4 regions of the Holzapfeliella sp. JNUCC 72 genome follow, and region 3 is predicted to be linked to each of the others. Evidence: predicted binding sites of a transcription regulator. Region 3 holds the regulator's gene; each other region holds the start of a gene.
The links. Region 3 encodes HrcA, which represses chaperone genes, less so after heat shock. Its sites were predicted from a motif close to TTAGCACTCNNNNNNNNNGAGTGCTAA; they were not measured.
Positions count from the first base shown of each region.

Region 1 (4,724 bases), 300 kb from region 3:
TGAACATCCAGCCACAGCTCGACGCTTATTTTCCTTGATGAAAAAAGTATATAATATTGAACCTGAAATTATTGTTTCAAGAAAAATGAAACTCAAAAAGAATAACCAGTACGTTGTTAGAATTAAAGAAAAAGTATCAGAAATATTAGATGACTTAAAAATCATGAAGCCTAATTCTTTTGATATTAGTACAACGATTCCACAACGTGTTATTGACAGCCAGCAAGATAGCATTTGTTATTTAAGAGGCGCATTTTTGACAGGTGGCAGTATTAACAATCCTGAAACTAGTCGATATCACTTGGAAATTTATTCAAATCATCGTAATCACAATGAAGCAATCGCCAAAATTATGAATAAATTTAGTTTAAATGCTAAGACTACGCAAAGGCGAAGTGGTTACATCACCTATCTAAAAGGTGCAGAACAGATTGCTGAATTTTTAAATATTACAGGCGCAACAAGTGCGATGCTAGCTTTTGAAGATTTAAGAATTATGCGAGACATGAGAAATTCGGTTAATCGCTTAGTGAATTGTGATACTGCTAACTTGAAAAAAACAGCAAATGCTGCGGCTAGACAAGTTGAAAATATCAGTTTAATCGAGCAGACTTATGGATTAGATATGTTACCAGAAAAACTACAAGTTTTAGCTTCATTTAGATTAAAAAATCAAGAAATGTCACTAAAAGAACTAGCTGCAAAAATTCCAGATGGTCCAATTTCAAAATCTGGAATCAATCATAGATTTAAAAAGCTAAATGATATTGCAGACAAGATTAGAACAGAATAAATAAATTGGAGAATCGGTTATGGATAATGAAATTATTCTAGGAGAGCAGCTATGCTTTTCGATTTATCAAGCAGATAAATTTTTTAAGAGATTTTACTCAAAAGCACTAGAACCCTTTAATTTGACGTATGCACAATATATTGTAATGCTTGCTTTATACGAGCATGAATCAATGTCTGTAAAAGAGCTGGGTGAAAATGTAGGTCTTGATAGTGGAACGCTAACACCTTTATTAAGAAGGCTTGAAAAGCTTGATTGGGTTAAGCGTCGTCATTCTTCAGAAGATGAACGTCGATTAATTTTGAAGCCAACACCTTCAGCTCTTAAAAAGCGTCAAGAGTTGTATGATCATCTCAACTTTTGTTTGAGTAAATTAGACTTAACACCAGAACAATATCAATCATTGAGAGAAACGATGACACAATTAGGTTCAAAACTATCAAAAATCAGTTTTGAAATATAAAAAAAACACGCCTCATAAAATTGAGGCGTGTTTTTTATTGATTGAATTATCATTAACGTTTGTTAGTCATGATTTCGTCAATCAAACCGTATTCTTTTGCTTCTGGTGCAGTTAGATAATGATCGCGTTCAGTATCTTTTTGAATAGTTTCAATATCTTGTCCAGTTGCATCAGCTAAAATTTTGTTCATTTTTTTACGTGTTTTTAGGATTTCTTCAGCGGCAATTTCAATTTCAGTTGCTTGTCCTTGAGCACCACCAAGAGGTTGGTGAATTAAAACTGTTGAGTTAGGTAAAGCAAAACGTTTACCTTTTGTTCCACCTGCAAGTAGGACACTGGCCATTGACGCAGCCATACCTGTTGCAATTGTTTGAACATCAGCTTTAATGAAGTTCATTGTATCTAAAATAGCTAATCCAGAAGTGATAACCCCACCAGGTGAGTTAATGTAGATTGAGATATCTTTTTCAGAATCTTGGGCATCCAAGAAAAGTAATTGTGAAATAATTGAGTTAGCCATTTGGTCGTTAACTTCTCCAGATAACATGATAATACGATCTTTTAGTAAACGAGAATAGATATCGTAAGAACGTTCACCACGAGAAGTTTGTTCAATAACTGTTGGTATAAGCATATTTTAAGTGCCTCCTTTTAGTAATTAGCACTCTTTTAAGTACTGTGCTAATTTAATCATAAAATAAGAATAAGGTCAATATGCAATGACTAAATTTACTAAGCTAAAACCAGCTGTATTCTAAATTAAACTGGCGTTTTTATACTAAAATATGATATCTTAAATTTATATTAAGTATTATAATAAAACATTATTTGTGTGAGAGGGTTTACAATGAAAAGCAAAATTATGCTAGTTGTGATGAGCTTTGCACTCTTAGTGAGTGGTATTTTTATGACCAGTCATCAAGAGATCGCTAAGGCTGAAGAAAAAAAAGTTTACCAGATTGGGACTGATGTAACGTATCCACCTTTTGAGTTTGCTAATTCAAGCAATACAGAGTACATAGGAATCGATATTGATATAATAAAAGCGGTTGCTAAGGCTGAAAATTTTGAGGTTAAGATTTTACCACTTGGCTTTAGTGCTGCAGTTCAAGCACTTGATACAGGTCAAGTAGATGGTGTGATTGCTGGGACAACAATTACTGCTGACCGTGAGAAGAAAATGGACTTTGGAACACCATATTTCAACACAGGGGCAGTTTTTGTAACGGCACAAAATAATGATTCAATCAAGTCCATGGAAGATGCTAGAGGTAAAAGAGTCGCAGTTAAAACAGGGACAGCCGCTGCTAACTATGGTATTGAACAAGCTAAAAAATATGACTTTACAGTTGTAACATTTGATGACACTAATTCCATGTATCAAGATGTTTTGACTGGTAATTCTGCTGGTTTGTTTGAAGATATGCCGGTTATTACCTATGCTATTAACCAAGGGACAGCTTTAAAGGTATCTTCAGAAGCTAACACAACAGGTCAGTATGGTTTTTCAGTTAAAAAAGGTCAAAATCAAGAATTACTGGAAGCCTTCAATAAAGGTCTTGAAAAAATTAAGCAGAGTGGCGAATACGATCAAATCGTGTCACGTTACTTAGGAAAAGACGCTTTAGAATTACAAAAGCAACAAAAAGAAAGTGAAAGTACTTTTGGAGGGTTGCTAAAAGTTAACGGTACTGCATTATTAGATGGATTAAAAGAAACAATGGCATTGACGATTATGGCCATTTTCTTTGCAACTATTTTTGGAATTGTCTTCGGATTAATGGGCGTTGTCCCAAGTAAAATCTTAAATGGTATTTCAACGACAGTTATTTATATTTTCCGTGGATTGCCATTGCTAGTATTAGCATTGTTCATTTATACAGGTATCCCAAGCTTAACAGGGGTAAAAATTCCAGCTGTTGTTGCCGGAATTATCACCTTAATGTTCAATGAAGGGGCTTATACAGCGGCCTTCATTGCAGGTGGGATTAAGTCTGTTGATAAAGGACAAATGGAAGCAGCACGTTCACTTGGATTACCATTTGGTAAAGCCATGAGACGAGTTGTGCTACCACAAGGAATTAAGTTAATTATTCCATCATTTATCAATCAATTCATTATCACATTGAAAGATACGTCAATCTTATCGATTATCGGATTAGTTGAACTAACACAAACAGGTAAGATTATTATTGCTAGAAACCTTGAAGGATTCAAGGTTTGGGCAATTATCGCACTAATTTACTTAGTAATCATTACCTTATTAACATGGGCTTCTAAATACGTAGAAAGAAGGTTGAACAAATAATGGCTAAAAAAACCGAAAACATTATTAAAGTTCGTGACTTGCAAAAGAGTTATGGCGACAATCACGTGATCAAAGGCGTTGATTTAGACGTTAAACGTAACCAAGTTGTGGTTATTATTGGACCTTCTGGATCAGGTAAAAGTACTTTCTTGAGAATGCTAAACCATTTAGAAGAACCAACTGGTGGCAATATTAACATTGATGGTCATGATTTAAACAGTAAAGAAACTGACATCAATAAAGTCCGTGAAAAAATCGGCATGGTGTTTCAACACTTTAACTTATTTAATAACTTAAACGTGATTGATAACTTGACTTTAGCACCAAGAGAACTAGGCTTAATGAGTCAAGAAGAAGCTGAAAAGAAAGCGCGTCAATATCTTAAACGTGTGGGTCTAAGTGACAAAGCAGAAGTCAAAGTTGACTCACTATCAGGTGGACAAAAACAACGTGTCGCAATTGCGCGTTCACTTGTGATGAACCCAGATGTGATGCTTTTTGATGAACCAACAAGTGCGTTAGATCCTGAAATGGTTGGCGATGTTTTAGGCGTTATGAAAGACGTGGCTAAAGAAGGAATGACCATGCTTGTGGTTACTCACGAAATGGGATTTGCTAAAGAAGTAGCAGACCACGTGTTATTCTTTGATCAAGGACACATTATTGAACAGGGAACACCTGAACAAATCTTTGATCATCCACAACACAAACGAACACAAGACTTTTTATCAAAAGTGCTATAATCAAAAAGCTACCGCGATATCGCGGTAGCTTTTTTTAATTGTTAATATTTTTTAAGAATGCGTTGAATATGGCCTGGCTTTCATTAATAAAGAAGTTGTCAGGAGTAACTTGAGCAACGGTTGTCGTTTGGAAATGAAGACCTTCAGTTGGTAGTCCCCAGATGAATAAGTTTTTAACCAATTTATCTTCATGGTTGATAACTTGATTAGTTTTACGATCGACTGCAATAGCACCTGTCTGCAAGTTATCGTCGTTGTTGAGTTTATGTGGTTTGATTGTGGTGTTCAACAGTTCCTTGTAAACAGGGTCATGTGCAGTGATAACAGATTCTTTAGGTAAACGGCTTTCGATTAATGTTGTCGCTTTGATATTGTGCCAGTGATTTTTAATCATAAATTGGTTATCAAAAGGTTTAA
Region 1 is NZ_CM132220.1:796,251-800,974, reverse strand. Features, by position in the region: gene whiA (DNA-binding protein WhiA) at 1-793, shown strand, start outside; gene JNUCC72_RS03930 (MarR family winged helix-turn-helix transcriptional regulator) at 813-1,256, shown strand; gene clpP (ATP-dependent Clp endopeptidase proteolytic subunit ClpP) at 1,309-1,890, opposite strand; gene JNUCC72_RS03920 (ABC transporter substrate-binding protein/permease) at 2,104-3,564, shown strand; gene JNUCC72_RS03915 (amino acid ABC transporter ATP-binding protein) at 3,564-4,307, shown strand; gene JNUCC72_RS03910 (FAD/NAD(P)-binding protein) at 4,342-4,724, opposite strand, start outside.
Region 1: a site for HrcA is predicted at 1,915-1,941, ahead of clpP (ATP-dependent Clp endopeptidase proteolytic subunit ClpP). Genes of this name have one in related genera too.

Region 2 (4,724 bases), 200 kb from region 3:
AATATTAATTTGCTTTTGTGACTTTGATTTCGTCATTTTCAACACGTGCTTCAAGTTGTTTGTCTTGAGGGTGTTCTAAGTAGTAGTCGGCTACTTTGTCTTCAATCATTTCTTGGATAACACGACGAAGTGGACGTGCCCCCATAGCAGGATTGTAACCTAAATCAACTAATTTTTCTTTAGCTGGCTCAGTCACGTGGATTGAAAGACCTTTATCTTTAATCATGTCATTAGTATCATCAATCATTAGACTAACAATCTTAATTAGGCTTTCCTTAGGTAAACGTTTGAATTCTACGATATCATCAAATCTATTTAAGAATTCAGGTTGGAAGTAGTCTGAAAGACGGTTGATAACCGAATGGTTTTCGTCATTCATTGTTGCGCTGAACCCAACGCTAGCTTCTTGCACAGCTTGACCAGCATTAGAAGTCATAATGATGATTGTGTCTTTGAAAGAAACCGTACGTCCTTGTGAATCAGTTAGACGACCATCATCTAGAATTTGCAAGAACATATGCAAGACATCTGGATGAGCTTTTTCGATTTCATCTAGTAAAATTAAGCTATAAGGGTTTCGACGAACTTTTTCAGTTAATTGACCAGCTTCCTCGTAGCCAACGTAACCTGGAGCAGAACCGATAAGTTTTGAAACAGCTTGTTTTTCCATGTATTCAGACATGTCAAAACGAATCATTGAATCTTTTGTTCCAAACAATTGTTTAGCTAGTTGCTTAGCTAGTTCTGTCTTACCAACACCTGTCGGGCCAACAAACATGAAGGAACCAATAGGGCGACCAGATTTGTTGAACCCAACACGGTTACGGCGGATAGCACGAGCAACTTCAGAAACCGCTTTATCTTGACCGATAACATGTTCTTTTAAGTCATCAGCCAGATGAATAAGTTGAGATTGTTCTTGTTCTTTTAAATCGCCAACAGGAATGTTTGTTTTTTCTTCAATAATCTTTTCAATGATTTTTTCAGAAATAACAGGCATCTTGTCAGGATCTTCAGAATTACTTTCATTCATTTTTTGATATTTTTCGATTTGATCGCGGTAATAAGCCGCTTTTTCGTAATCTTCTTGTTTTAGTGCATCTTGTTTTAATTTTTCAGCTTCATCAATACGTTTTTTGAGTGTATGAGTATCAACAGCTGGGATAGTTAAGTTCATACGAGAACCAGCTTCATCAAGTAGGTCAATCGCTTTATCTGGTAAGAAGCGGTCTTGGATGTAGCGGTTAGATAGGTTAGCTGCTGCTGTAATTGCTTTTTCATCATATTTAACGTGATGGTAATCTTCATATTTCTTTTGAAGACCATGCAAAATTTTCACAGTTTCATCAACGCTAGGTTCTTTGACTTGAATAGGTTGGAAGCGACGAGCAAGAGCGGCATCTTTTTCAATTGTGCGGTACTCACTAAAAGTTGTCGCACCAACTAATTGAATTTCACCACGAGCAAGAGCAGGTTTTAAGACGTTACCAGCATCCATACCGCCATCAGCATTACCTGCTCCAACGATTTCATGGATTTCGTCAATGAATAAGATAATATCTGGATCTTGTTTTAACTCATCCATGAGTTGTTGCATACGTTGTTCAAATTGTCCACGCATGCTAGTGCCTTGAACAAGAGAAACCACGTCTAAACGAACAACTTTGCGATTTTGAAGTTTAGAAGGCACAGCACCATCTGCAATTTGTTGGGCAAGGCCTTCAACAACTGCTGTTTTACCAACACCCGCTTCACCAATTAGAACCGGGTTATTCTTGGTTCTACGGTTTAGGACTTCGATAACACGAGCAACTTCCTTATCACGGCCAATAACAGGATCGATTTTGCCTTTTTTAGCTAATTCAGTGAGGTTAACACCAAATTGTCCAAGCAAGGTGTTATCATCATTATTACCGCCATTATTTTTAGCGCGTTGTTTTTGGTTAGGGTTATCTTGGCTAAGTTGAGCGAATAAATCGTCAAAATTTGAAAAGCCAAAGATGTTATCGTTATTATTATCTTGTTTTGAATTGAAGAATTCAGAACTGTTTTGTTGATTTTTAATTTGTTGATAACAGTTTTGGCAAAGGTTTAACTCCTTGCGGCTACCATTAACACTTGTATAAAGATGGATTGTAGCATCATTTTGATGACAGTTTTGACAAACCATATAAAGTCACACCTTTCTGCAAAAAATTTGAAAGTGAATTTGACTTTCAAAAGGAATATGTACATTATACTTTTAGCACTCTTATATTTCAAGTGCTAAAACCCAATTAACTTACAAAAAATAATTAAAAATGTGAAGACAAGCGTCTATAATGGGAATATACTTATTGTTATTTAATCTAAAAAATGATAATCTTTAATTGTAGGAGAAGACTTAATTCTTCAGTCCATTTTTATTTAAAAGGAGATAGATAGACATGGAAAAACGCGACTATCACATTACATCCGAAACCGGAATTCATGCACGTCCAGCTACATTACTAGTTCAGACAGCTAGTAAGTTCGATTCAAAATCTACATTAGAATACCAAGGCAAAACCGTTGATTTAAAATCAATCATGGGTGTGATGTCTTTAGGTGTTGGACAAGGATCTGACGTTATTGTAAGCGTTGATGGCGATGATGCTTCTGCAGCTTTAGATGCAATTGACGACACAATGAAAAAAGAAGGTCTTGTTTAAGACATAATTTTTAATAGCCAAGCGGTTATTTTAGTATCAATAGTTATATTGGTGCTTTTTTTTTGCCCAAAATTAAATAGGTACTTACAAAAAGTTAGCTAAGTGATATACTACCAGTGAAGAGATAAATTTTGAAAGGGGTAGTATTGATGAAAAATCAAAAACACGATAATCATCAACACCATATGGACCATTCGCACATGGATCATATGGATCACTCAACTATGAATCACGATCAAATGTCACATATGGATCACAGCAAACATGCGCATCATGACCATATGGAGATGGACCATTCAAATATGTCACATCACGATCATATGCATGTGGATCATTCTCACATGGGACATGAAGGTATGGATCATAGTATGCACGGTCATGGCATGGGGCACATGGGCAATTTGAAACAAAAACTAATTATTTCGTTAATTCTTGCGATACCAGTAGTCTTCTTGTCACCAATGATGGATATGCCATTGTTTTTCCAATTTGAATTTCCAGGGTCGCAATGGCTGGTGCTAATTTTATCTACTATATTATACTTTTATGGTGGGGCGCCATTTTTATTAGGTGCAAAAGATGAGATTAAGCATAAATCTCCGGCAATGATGACGTTGATTGCGATGGGAATTAGTGTCGCTTATTTCTATAGTTTATACTCGTTTGTTGCAAATGAGTTCTTCCATCAACACACGATGAACTTTTTCTTTGAACTGGCAACATTAATTGTCATTATGATTGCAGGTCACTGGATTGAAATGAACGCTACAATGCAGGCTAATAATGCTTTGGATAATTTATCGAAGTTATTACCTGAAAAAGCACAATTAGTCGATGAAAATGGTCACGCACATGAAGTACTGTTATCTGAAGTTAAAGAAAATCAAACGGTTATGATAAAAGCAGGAGAAACGATTCCAGCAGACGGTGTTATCACGAAAGGAACGACACAAGTTAACGAATTCCTTGTAACTGGTGAATCTAAAGCAGTAGCGAAAGCTGCTGGGGAAACCGTAATTGGTGGGTCAACCAATGAAGATGGCACTATTTTGGTGCAAGTAACCGGTATTGGTGACAGTGGTTACCTCTCAAAAATCAAACAATTAGTAATGGATGCGCAACAAAATAAATCTAAGGTTGAAACATTGGCTGATAAAGTTGCCGGTTGGTTATTTTATGCTGCTGTAACAGTTGGCTTAATTGCGTTTATTACTTGGCTATTCTTTGGAACAGTATCAAATGCCTTCTTGGTATTAGTGACAGTGCTAGTTATTGCTTGTCCACACGCTTTAGGATTAGCAATTCCACTTGTAACTGCTCGCTTTACATCACTTTCAGCCGTTAATGGACTACTAATCAAAAATCGTGACGTAATTGAATTAACTTCTCAAATTGATTATATTGCACTCGACAAAACTGGGACTTTAACAGACGGTAAGTTTGAGGTTGCTCATTTTGAAAGTCTTAGTCAAAATGTTTCAAAAGAAGACGCACTTGCAATTGCAGCAGCGTTGGAATCACAATCTAGTCACCCAGTTGCTAAAAGTATTGTAAAATTTGCTGAAGATCACCACATTCATGTACCAGCACCAACTGAAGTTAGTGCAATAAAAGGTGTGGGCTTGTCAGGAACTGTCGCAGACAAAGACTACAAGATTGTTTCAAAAGCTTATTTAGAACAACAAAACTTAGCGGTTGATGCTGATCAATATCAACAACTGGCTTCTCAAGGATTAACCGTTTCTTACTTAGTTGATGACCATCAAGTTTTAGCGGTAGTTGCTGCAGGGGATAAAATCAAACCTGAAGCACAGTCATTTATTGAGAATTTAAAAGCACAAAATATTGTACCTGTTATGTTAACGGGGGATAATGCATTAACAGCTCAAAAAGTTGCTGATCAGCTTGGAATTAGTGAGGTTCATGCGCAATTATTACCACAAGATAAGTTACACTACATTCATCAACTACACCAAAACAATCATCGTGTCATGATGATTGGGGATGGTATTAATGATGCACCAACGTTAGCAG
Region 2 is NZ_CM132220.1:296,524-301,247, forward strand. Features, by position in the region: gene JNUCC72_RS01365 (ATP-dependent Clp protease ATP-binding subunit) at 5-2,170, opposite strand; gene JNUCC72_RS01370 (phosphocarrier protein HPr) at 2,427-2,690, shown strand; gene JNUCC72_RS01375 (copper-translocating P-type ATPase) at 2,840-4,724, shown strand, end outside.
Region 2: a site for HrcA is predicted at 2,243-2,269, ahead of JNUCC72_RS01365 (ATP-dependent Clp protease ATP-binding subunit). Genes of this name have one in related genera too.

Region 3 (4,724 bases):
CGTCGCGTTCTTCAAATGAAAAAAGTGGGTCATGGTGGTACTTTAGATCCATCAGTAGAAGGGATTTTGCCAATTGCGATTGGACAAGCAACTAAAATCATCGATTTGATGCAGACCCATGATAAAACGTATATTGGTGAAGCCATTTTAGGCTTTGAAACTGATACGGAAGACTTAGATGGTGAAGTGACGAAATCACAAGATGTTGAGACCCCCTATTCAGAAGAAGAAATTGTAGCAGCGATGGCACAACTAACAGGGGATGTTGAACAACTACCGCCAATGTATTCATCCGTTAAAATTAAAGGGCGTCGATTATATGATTATGCGCGAAACAACATTCCTGTTGAACGCCCAATTCGCCATATTAAGGTATCTAAATATGCCAAAATAGGACAATCTACTTACGATGAACAAAACAAGCAGCAACGATTTAAATTTGAAATTACTTGTTCAAAGGGAACTTATGTGAGAACACTAATTAAACAATTAGGCGATATTCTTGGCGTTCCTGCTGTTATGAGCTCATTGACCCGTGCTAAAAGTGCTGGATTCGGGTTGAAAGATGCTGTTTTATTAGAGACTTTAAAAGAACAACCTGAAAAAGCACCTGATTATGTGGTACCTCTTGAACGTTTCTTTGAAGATCAACCGGCTTACCATTTAAGCGATAAAGAGTTTGAAATGGTACAAAATGGTGCCAAACTTAAATTTCCAATTGACGTAGAACGTCTATGTTTGTATCATAATCGAAAAATAAAAGCGATTTACAAGAAAGACGTTAAACATCCGCCACTTTATCGTCCGGAAATGATGTTGCTTCAAAATAGTTAACCGATAAGGGAGGATAAGTATGCGTAGTTACGAACTAGATTATCCAGTTAATAATCAAATTGTCGAACCTCAAGGAATTGTATTGGTTCTTGGATTTTTTGATGGTGTTCATCTAGGTCATCGTCAATTAATTGAAAAAGGTCAAAAAGTTGCTCAAGAGCAAAACTTGAAATTAGCTGTTATGACAATGAATACGCACCCTAGCAAAATATATGGTCCAGCTGATGTTACTGTGCCGTTAATTACTACAACAAGTGAAAAACAGCAATTGATGAATGAAGCAGGGGTCGATATCTTCTATATTGGCAATTTCAATGGCCCGCTAGCTAAGGTTCAACCTGATGAATTTATCAACGATGTTCTGGTTAAATTAAATGTTAAAGCAGTTGTTGCAGGATTTGATTATACTTTTGGAAAAAAAGAAGTAGCTAATATGTCATTGCTAAAACAGTTAGCTCAAAATAAGTTTGATGTTTATGAAGTCGACAGTTACAACAAAGGTAATGAAAAAGTTAGTTCAACTCGAATTCGTCGATTGATCGAAAAAGGTGACGTCGATCAGGCTAATGAATTACTAGATTCAATTTATCAGACATCTGGACAAGTCGTTCATGGGTTCAAACGTGGCCGAAAACTGGGATTTCCAACGGCTAATATTGCTTCTAGTGAAGATAAAGTTGGCCTAGCCTCAGGTGCCTATACTGTTGAATTGAAGGTTCATAACCAATGGTATCAAGGGATGGCAAGTGTTGGTTATAACATTACGTTTGATGATGTGAAAGATTTATCCGTTGAAGTCAATATTTTTGATTTTGATGAAGATATTTATGATGAAATTGTTGATGTGAGATGGTATCACTATCTTCGACCAGAAGAAAAGTACCCCTCAATCGATGCTTTAATTGAACAATTGAACCAAGACGAAGCCAATAGCAAAGCCTATTTCAAAACCTTAAAAAAATAGCTTGATAATTTTAGCTGTCATCTTGACATTCTGCTATTTAGTTGTTATATTCTAATAGTTAGCACTCGTAATTTAATAGTGCTAATTCGAAGAGGTGACGCTATGTTATCAAAACGACAAGAACTAATATTAAAGATGATTATCAATGTCTTTAACAAGACACAACAGCCTGTTGGGTCAAAGACATTGATGGATGAACTAACGATTCAAGTTTCTTCAGCCACTATCAGAAATGAAATGGCTAAGCTTGAGGAATTAGGATTAATCGAAAAAACACATTCATCTTCTGGTCGTGTCCCATCAAATAAGGGATATCGCTATTATCTAGATTATTTATTACAGCCTACAGATATGCCAGAAAACTTGCATGAAAAACTGCAAATGGATTTTAATCATCAATTTCAAAAAATTGACGATATTGTATCTCGTTCGGCAAAAATATTATCTGATCTGACTAGTTATACAGCTTTTGTAGCTAGTCCAGAAATTCAGTTTTGCAGAATTACTGAATTTCGCATCGTGCCACTTTCTAATCATCAAATGATGGCAATTTTGGTCACCAGCGATGGCGACGTCAAAAATCAGCTTTATCGCTTACCTGAGGATGTATCGGGTAAAGAACTAGAATCATTAGTTGAGAAAATCAATACGGCAGTTAAGGGCAAAACTTTACATGAAGTATCAAGTTATTCTTCTGGGAAGTTCATGTCAATTCTCGGTATTGAAGAGGACACAGCTAGTTTGATTCTTCTTCAATTATTGAAGGATGTTTTCAAACCAACTGAAACTGATCAACTATTCGTTAATGGTGAGTTGAATCTCCTTAACAATTATTCTAGTTTTGATGACTTGGATAATTTGAAGTCACTTTATCAGTTGCTTAGTCATCCAGAGATATTTTCAGATTTAATTCATGAAAATAGTCTAAACAATCCAGCATTTTCAGTTCATGTCCGTTTAGGAGATGAGCTACCGCTTGATTTATTGAAAGACTACAGTCTATTGACGGCTACATATGAAGTCGGTGACTTTGGAAATGGAATTGTCGCTTTACTAGGGCCAACAAACATGCCCTATTCACAGATGATTAGTTTAATGAACTACTTCAAAGAAGAACTTGCAGATCAATTACTAGATTATTATAGCAAGTTTAGATAAGGAGGATGACAGTGTCTAACGAAGAAAAAGATATTAAACAAGAAAATACAACCGAAGAACCTGTTGAAGAAACAACGGAAGAAGTTGTTGAAGCAGAAGAACCTTCAGAAGTTGAAAAACTTCAACAAGAGCTTGAAGAAGCACAAGATAAATACTTGCGTTCACAAGCTGAAATCCAAAATATTCAAACACGTCAACAAAAAGAACTCGCTCAATTCAGTAAATATGAAGGTCAAAGCCTTGCAAAAGAAATTTTGCCAGCTTTAGACAATTTACAAAGAGCCCTACAAGTTCAAGCTGACGATGAGGCTTCAAGCCAATTGAAAAAAGGGATTGAATTAACTTATAACGCATTAATGAAAGCTTTAAATGATAAAGGTATTACAGAAGTTGAAGCAGAAGGTGCACCTTTTGATCCAAATTATCACCAAGCTGTCCAAACAGTTGAAGCAACTGAAAACCATCCAAAAGATACAGTTGTTGAAGTTTATCAACCTGGATACTTATTTAAAGATCGTATTTTAAGACCTGCAATGGTTAGCGTTGCAAACTAAGAAATTCGAAAGGAAGTTATTGATTTATGTCAAAAGTTATTGGTATTGATTTAGGAACAACTAACTCAGCAGTTGCTGTTTTAGAAGGTAAAGAACCAAAAATTATTGCAAACCCAGAAGGTAACCGTACAACTCCTTCTGTTGTTGCTTTTAAAGATGGTGAAATTCAAGTTGGGGAAGTTGCTAAAAGACAAGCAATTACAAACCCAGACACAATTTCTTCTATCAAACGTCACATTGGTGAAGCTGGTTACAAAGTAACTGTTGGTGACAAGTCATATACACCACAAGAAATTTCAGCAATGATTTTACAACACATTAAAAAATTCAGCGAAGATTACTTAGGTGAAGAAGTAACAGAAGCTGTTATTACAGTGCCTGCTTACTTCAACGATTCACAAAGACAAGCAACAAAAGATGCTGGTAAGATTGCTGGTTTAGATGTTAAACGTATTGTTAACGAACCAACTGCTAGTGCTTTAGCTTATGGTTTAGACAAAGCCGAAGAAGACGAAAAAATCCTTGTTTATGACTTGGGTGGTGGTACATTTGACGTTTCTATCCTTGAATTAGGTGACGGTGTATTCCAAGTACTTTCAACAAATGGTGATACTCACTTAGGTGGGGATGACTTTGATGAAGCAATCATGGATTGGTTGATTGCACAATTTAAAGACGAAAATGGTATTGACTTATCTAAAGATAAAATGGCATTACAACGTCTAAAAGATGCAGCTGAAAAAGCTAAAAAAGATTTATCAGGTGTAACAACAACTCAAATTAGCTTGCCATTTATCTCAGCAGGTGAAGCAGGTCCATTACACTTGGAAACAACTTTAACTCGTGCTAAATTCGACGAAATTACAGCTGAATTAGTTGAAAGAACAAGAATCCCAGTTGAAAATGCACTAAAAGATGCTGGACTTTCAAAAGATGAAGTTGACAAAGTTATCTTAAACGGTGGTTCAACACGTATTCTTTCAGTTCAAAAAGCTGTTGAAGACTGGACAGGTAAAAAACCTGATCACTCAATCAACCCTGATGAAGCTGTTGCCTTAGGTGCTGCTGTTCAAGGTGGTGTGATTTCAGGTGACGTTAAAGATGTTGTTCTTCTTGACGTAACACCATTATCATTAGGTATTGAAACAATGGGTGGCGTTTCAACTAAATTGATTGAACGTAACACAACAATTCCTACAAGTAAGTCACAAGTC
Region 3 is NZ_CM132220.1:493,186-497,909, forward strand. Features, by position in the region: gene truB (tRNA pseudouridine(55) synthase TruB) at 1-834, shown strand, start outside; gene ribF (riboflavin biosynthesis protein RibF) at 854-1,798, shown strand; gene hrcA (heat-inducible transcriptional repressor HrcA) at 1,901-2,956, shown strand; gene grpE (nucleotide exchange factor GrpE) at 2,968-3,510, shown strand; gene dnaK (molecular chaperone DnaK) at 3,537-4,724, shown strand, end outside.

Region 4 (4,724 bases), 410 kb from region 3:
AATTCTTCCATTTCTTCAAAGTAATTTTCTGGGTTCTCATTTAAAACCATTTGACCGACTTCCATTAATGGATAGTCTTTTTGAGAAACAACTTTTGTGACATCAAAAATATCATGTTTATAGTTAAGTCCTTCTTCATAAGGAATAACTTGAACGTAAAGTGTCCATGAAGGAAAGTCTTTTTCTTCAATAGAATTAAAAAGTTCATTTTGAAGATAGTCAGGGTCGTCACCACAAAGTTTGGCAGCTAATTCATTAGACATATTATGAACACCTTGGTTAGTTCTAAAGTGATATTTCACAAAGAATTGTTCACCTTTATCATTAACCCATTTGAAAGTATGGCTACCATAACCATGCATTGTACGGTAACTTGCAGGAATACCACGGTCACTCATTAAGATAGTGACTTGGTGAAGTGTTTCTGGTGAATGTGACCAGAAGTCCCATTGCATATCTTGGCTTCTAGTATGTGTTTTTGGATTACGTTTTTGTGAGTGAATAAAGTCAGGAAACTTCAATGGATCATTGATAAAGAAGACGGGTGTATTGTTACCCACAATATCGTAGTTTCCTTCTTGTGTATAGAATTTGACCGCAAAGCCACGAACATCACGATAAGTATCAGGATAACCGCTTTCACCAGCTACTTGAGAAAAACGTGTGATTAAAGGTGTTTTTTTACCTTTGCCATTGAAAACATCGGCTTTAGTATAAGCACTCATATCATGTGTCAATTCAAAGTAACCTTTAGCCCCTGAACCTTTAGCATGAACGACACGTTCGGGGATGCGTTCACGGTTAAAGTGAGCTAATTTTTCAAGTAATTGATAATCTTGAATAAGAACTGGGCCACGCTTGCCAGCAGTTTGTGAATGTTGATTATCTGACCAAGGTTGGCCTTCACTAGTTGTTAAATTTTTTGACATAATATTACCCTCTTTCGCGATTATTGTAGAACTAAACTTAAAAATATTCAATTATTTACTCTAGCTCGTTATAATTGTAGAAAGTAATTTAAAAGGAGTCGTTTAATTTGGAAAATTGGCAAAAAGAGTGGGCTCAAAATAAATATTGGCTGATGTCACGCTCTCAAAAGTTTTATAACGAAGTCAGACAATTGGCTAAAGGTAATAATTGGACTGACGATAAAAAGAAACGCTATGAAGAGATTATTGAAGAAGCAAAAGTCGCGCCATTAGATCGTGGCAATATGATGAATGCTTATCAACATGTATGGGGATACTTTAAAAAAATTGCCACGGAAGCTGAAAAGGAACAGTTTAGACAACTACAAGCTGACTTTACGCTTGACCATGATGAATTAGGCCCTTTTTTAGCAGAAATGACAAAAAAATACAACGTTAACTACTTATTGGCGTCAACGTTGTTACAGTCGTATTTTAAATAAATTGTTGGAGTAAGCGATATACACTTGGCTGGTAGATAGATCCAAACTCACTTAAATGAAACATCATATAGTAGAGTTTGTAATAAACTAGTCTATCTTGATAACCGTCATCAAGCGGGTAAGTGTCTTGATAACCTTGAATAAAATTCTGGTCAAAACCACCAAAGACTTGTGTAATGGCGATATCAAATTCACGGTCACCGTAATAAACGGCAGGGTCGATGAAAACAGGGTGCTGGTCTAGGTCAAACATAATGTTGCCTCCCCAAAGGTCGCCATGCAATAAGCTGGGGATGCTTTGATGATTGGTTAGGTCATGTTGAAATTGTTGTAGCATGTTTTGATAGAGATGTTCGAGTTCAACGGACCAATTATGATTGTGAATAATGAGTTTTCGTAGCGGTTCAAATCGTTGATTAACGAAAAAATCATACCAATTATCTTGCCACTGGTTATCACCAGTAAAATTGCCTAATTCAAAATTACTGTCGAATCCAAACTGTTGATTAGGACTAGTTGATTGATGAACTTTGGCTAGAGCTTGCCCTAACTCATATTGATTACCATGTGGTAAGTGATCAATATATTCAAGTAGTAAATAAGCATCTTGTCCATTATCACCGAAATCTAGCACTTGAGGGGTTTTAGCAAATTTACCTAAAGCCTTTAATCCAGCGACTTCATGACTAAAAAACTGACGTGTAGCATTTTGCTGAACAAGTAAGAAGAAGGAATAGCTGTGTGTATAAACGTGAAAAGCTTGGTTGATATCGCCACCTGTCACAGCTGAGTACTTTTCAACTGGCTCAGGCAAGTTTAAATTTTTAACGATATTATGGATAGATTGTGACATTATTTCACCTCAAAATTAAGTAGTAACCCCATCTTAATACAGTTAAGATGGGGTTTCCAATAGCTAAATAAAAAAGTTTCGAATTTTGAGTTTTTCTAGTTGTATCTTTTACATAACCGTTGTATTATAAAGTCGAACAAAAGATTAGCACTCGAAGTAATCAAGTGCTAAAAAATTGTTACATAGATTATAAGGAGTGTTAGATATGGCTAACTATAGTAATGGTTTTAGTGATTTTGATGCGTTATTTGATTCTTTGAATAGAGATTTCTTCTCAAACTCAGGCACTTTCTCTACCCGTCGAGATATCCCCATCCACTCCAATCAAGATGGTTTGAAACAACAAACACAAGTTCAAAACCCTCAACAACAAGAACAATCAATTGGAATTGATTTAGTTAAACAAGCAAAAGAAAATAAATATGATCCAGTTATTGGACGTGACTCAGAAGTTGAAAATGTGATTGAAATTTTGAGTCGTCGTAATAAGAATAATCCTGTTTTAGTTGGACCTGCAGGTGTTGGTAAAACAGCGATTGTTGAAGGATTAGCTCAACGTATTGCAGAAGGTAATGTGCCAGAACGTCTAAAAGATGCCCACATTATTGAATTAAACATCAATGAATTGGTTGCAGGCTCTTCTCTACGTGGTGCCTTTGAAGAAAAATTACAAAAAATTATTGATGAAGCTTCAAAAAATCCAAATATTATCTTATTCATCGATGAAATTCATAATATTGTTGGTGCTGGTAGTGTTGATAGTGAAAATAATAATGGCGATGCAGCTAATATTTTGAAACCTGCACTTGCTCGTGGCGATTTGAGTTTAATCGGTGCTACAACAACGAGTGAATTCCAACGTATTGAAAAAGACCCCGCATTAGCTCGTCGTTTGCAAGAAGTTAAAGTTGGTGAACCTTCAGTTGAAGAAGCTATCCAAATTCTTGAAGGCTTAGCTCCTAAGTATGAAAGTTATCACCATGTTAAATATGATGAAGAAGCAATCAAATTAGCAGTTACATTATCAAAACGTTACATTCAAGGACGTTACTTACCAGATAAAGCAATTGACTTACTTGATGAAGCAGGTGCTAAAAAGGGCTTATACCAAGCACCAAAAGATGAAACACAATTACGTGAACATATCGCAAAACTAGAGCGTGAAAAAGATGCGGCTGTTCAAGCAGAAGACTTTAAGAAAGCACAAGAAATAAAAGGCGAAGTCGAAAAAGCTCACAAACAATTGCAAAATGTTGATGATACCGAATTGCCAAGTGTTACCGCAAAAGATATGTATCAACTAATTGAACAAAAGACGAAAATTTCAATGAGTGAAATTCACGCAGATGAAAGTCAAAAATCTGAAGATTTGGTTAAACACTTAAAAGATGTTGTGATTGACCAAGATGAAGCTATCGATACGATTACCGATGCGATTGCTCGTAAGAAAGTCTTTAAAGATGAAAACCGTCCTACTGGTTCATTCTTATTCGCTGGTCCTACCGGTGTTGGTAAAACTGAATTAGCTAAACAATTAGCTAAAAGCATGTTTGGTTCAGATGACCACTTTATTCGTTTAGATATGAGTGAATACCAAGATAAAACATCTGTTAACAAATTAATCGGGTCTGCTCCTGGTTACATCGGTTACCAAGAAGGCGGTCAATTGACTGAACAAGTTCGTCACCAACCTTATAGCTTGATTTTGATGGATGAAATTGAAAAAGCAAATCCAGATATCTTCAACGCTTTGTTACAAATTATGGATGACGGTCGCCTAACAGATGCTCAAGGACGTACCGTATCCTTCAAAGATACCATCTTGATTATGACTTCTAATGCAGGTTACTCAGATAACTTGATTAAAGATAAAGGTGACTTGATGAAGGCTCTAGAAGTTTACTTCCGTCCTGAATTCTTGAACCGTTTGGATGCCATTGTGCCATTTAACTCATTGAAACAAAAAGACTTAATTAAAATTGTGGATCTTTACTTAGACCACATGGCTAATAGTCTTGAAAAACGCCACGTTAAAATGACGGTTTCAGATGAAGCTAAACACTATTTGGTTGAAAAAGGTTATGATGAAAAATTCGGTGCTCGTCCATTGCGTCGTGTCGTTGAACAAGATTTACAAACACCCGCTGCCAAAGCTATTTTAGCTGACTCTAAGTTGAAAGAAATTAACTTTACAGTTAAGGATAACTTCTTGATGATGAACAATGAAAAAATTGCGGAATTACCAAAGCAAGAAAAAGAAGAAGCTAAAGTCGAAGAATCAAAACTTGAAACAAAAGAAGAATCAAACGAAAATTATGAATAGAATATATGAAAAAGCACATCTCGTTCGAGGTGTGCTTTTTTAGTAGCTGATAATTGACTTCTAGTAAAAAGAATTTGATAATGGGACTAAAATAACTATTGTACGGGAGTGTAGCAAATGGGTAAACAAACAAAAAA
Region 4 is NZ_CM132220.1:83,300-88,023, forward strand. Features, by position in the region: gene JNUCC72_RS00415 (catalase) at 1-929, opposite strand, end outside; gene JNUCC72_RS00420 (YbgA family protein) at 1,037-1,411, shown strand; gene JNUCC72_RS00425 (fructosamine kinase family protein) at 1,404-2,264, opposite strand; gene JNUCC72_RS00430 (ATP-dependent Clp protease ATP-binding subunit) at 2,470-4,587, shown strand; gene JNUCC72_RS00435 (pectate lyase-like adhesive domain-containing protein) at 4,705-4,724, shown strand, end outside.
Region 4: a site for HrcA is predicted at 2,409-2,435, ahead of JNUCC72_RS00430 (ATP-dependent Clp protease ATP-binding subunit). Genes of this name have one in related genera too.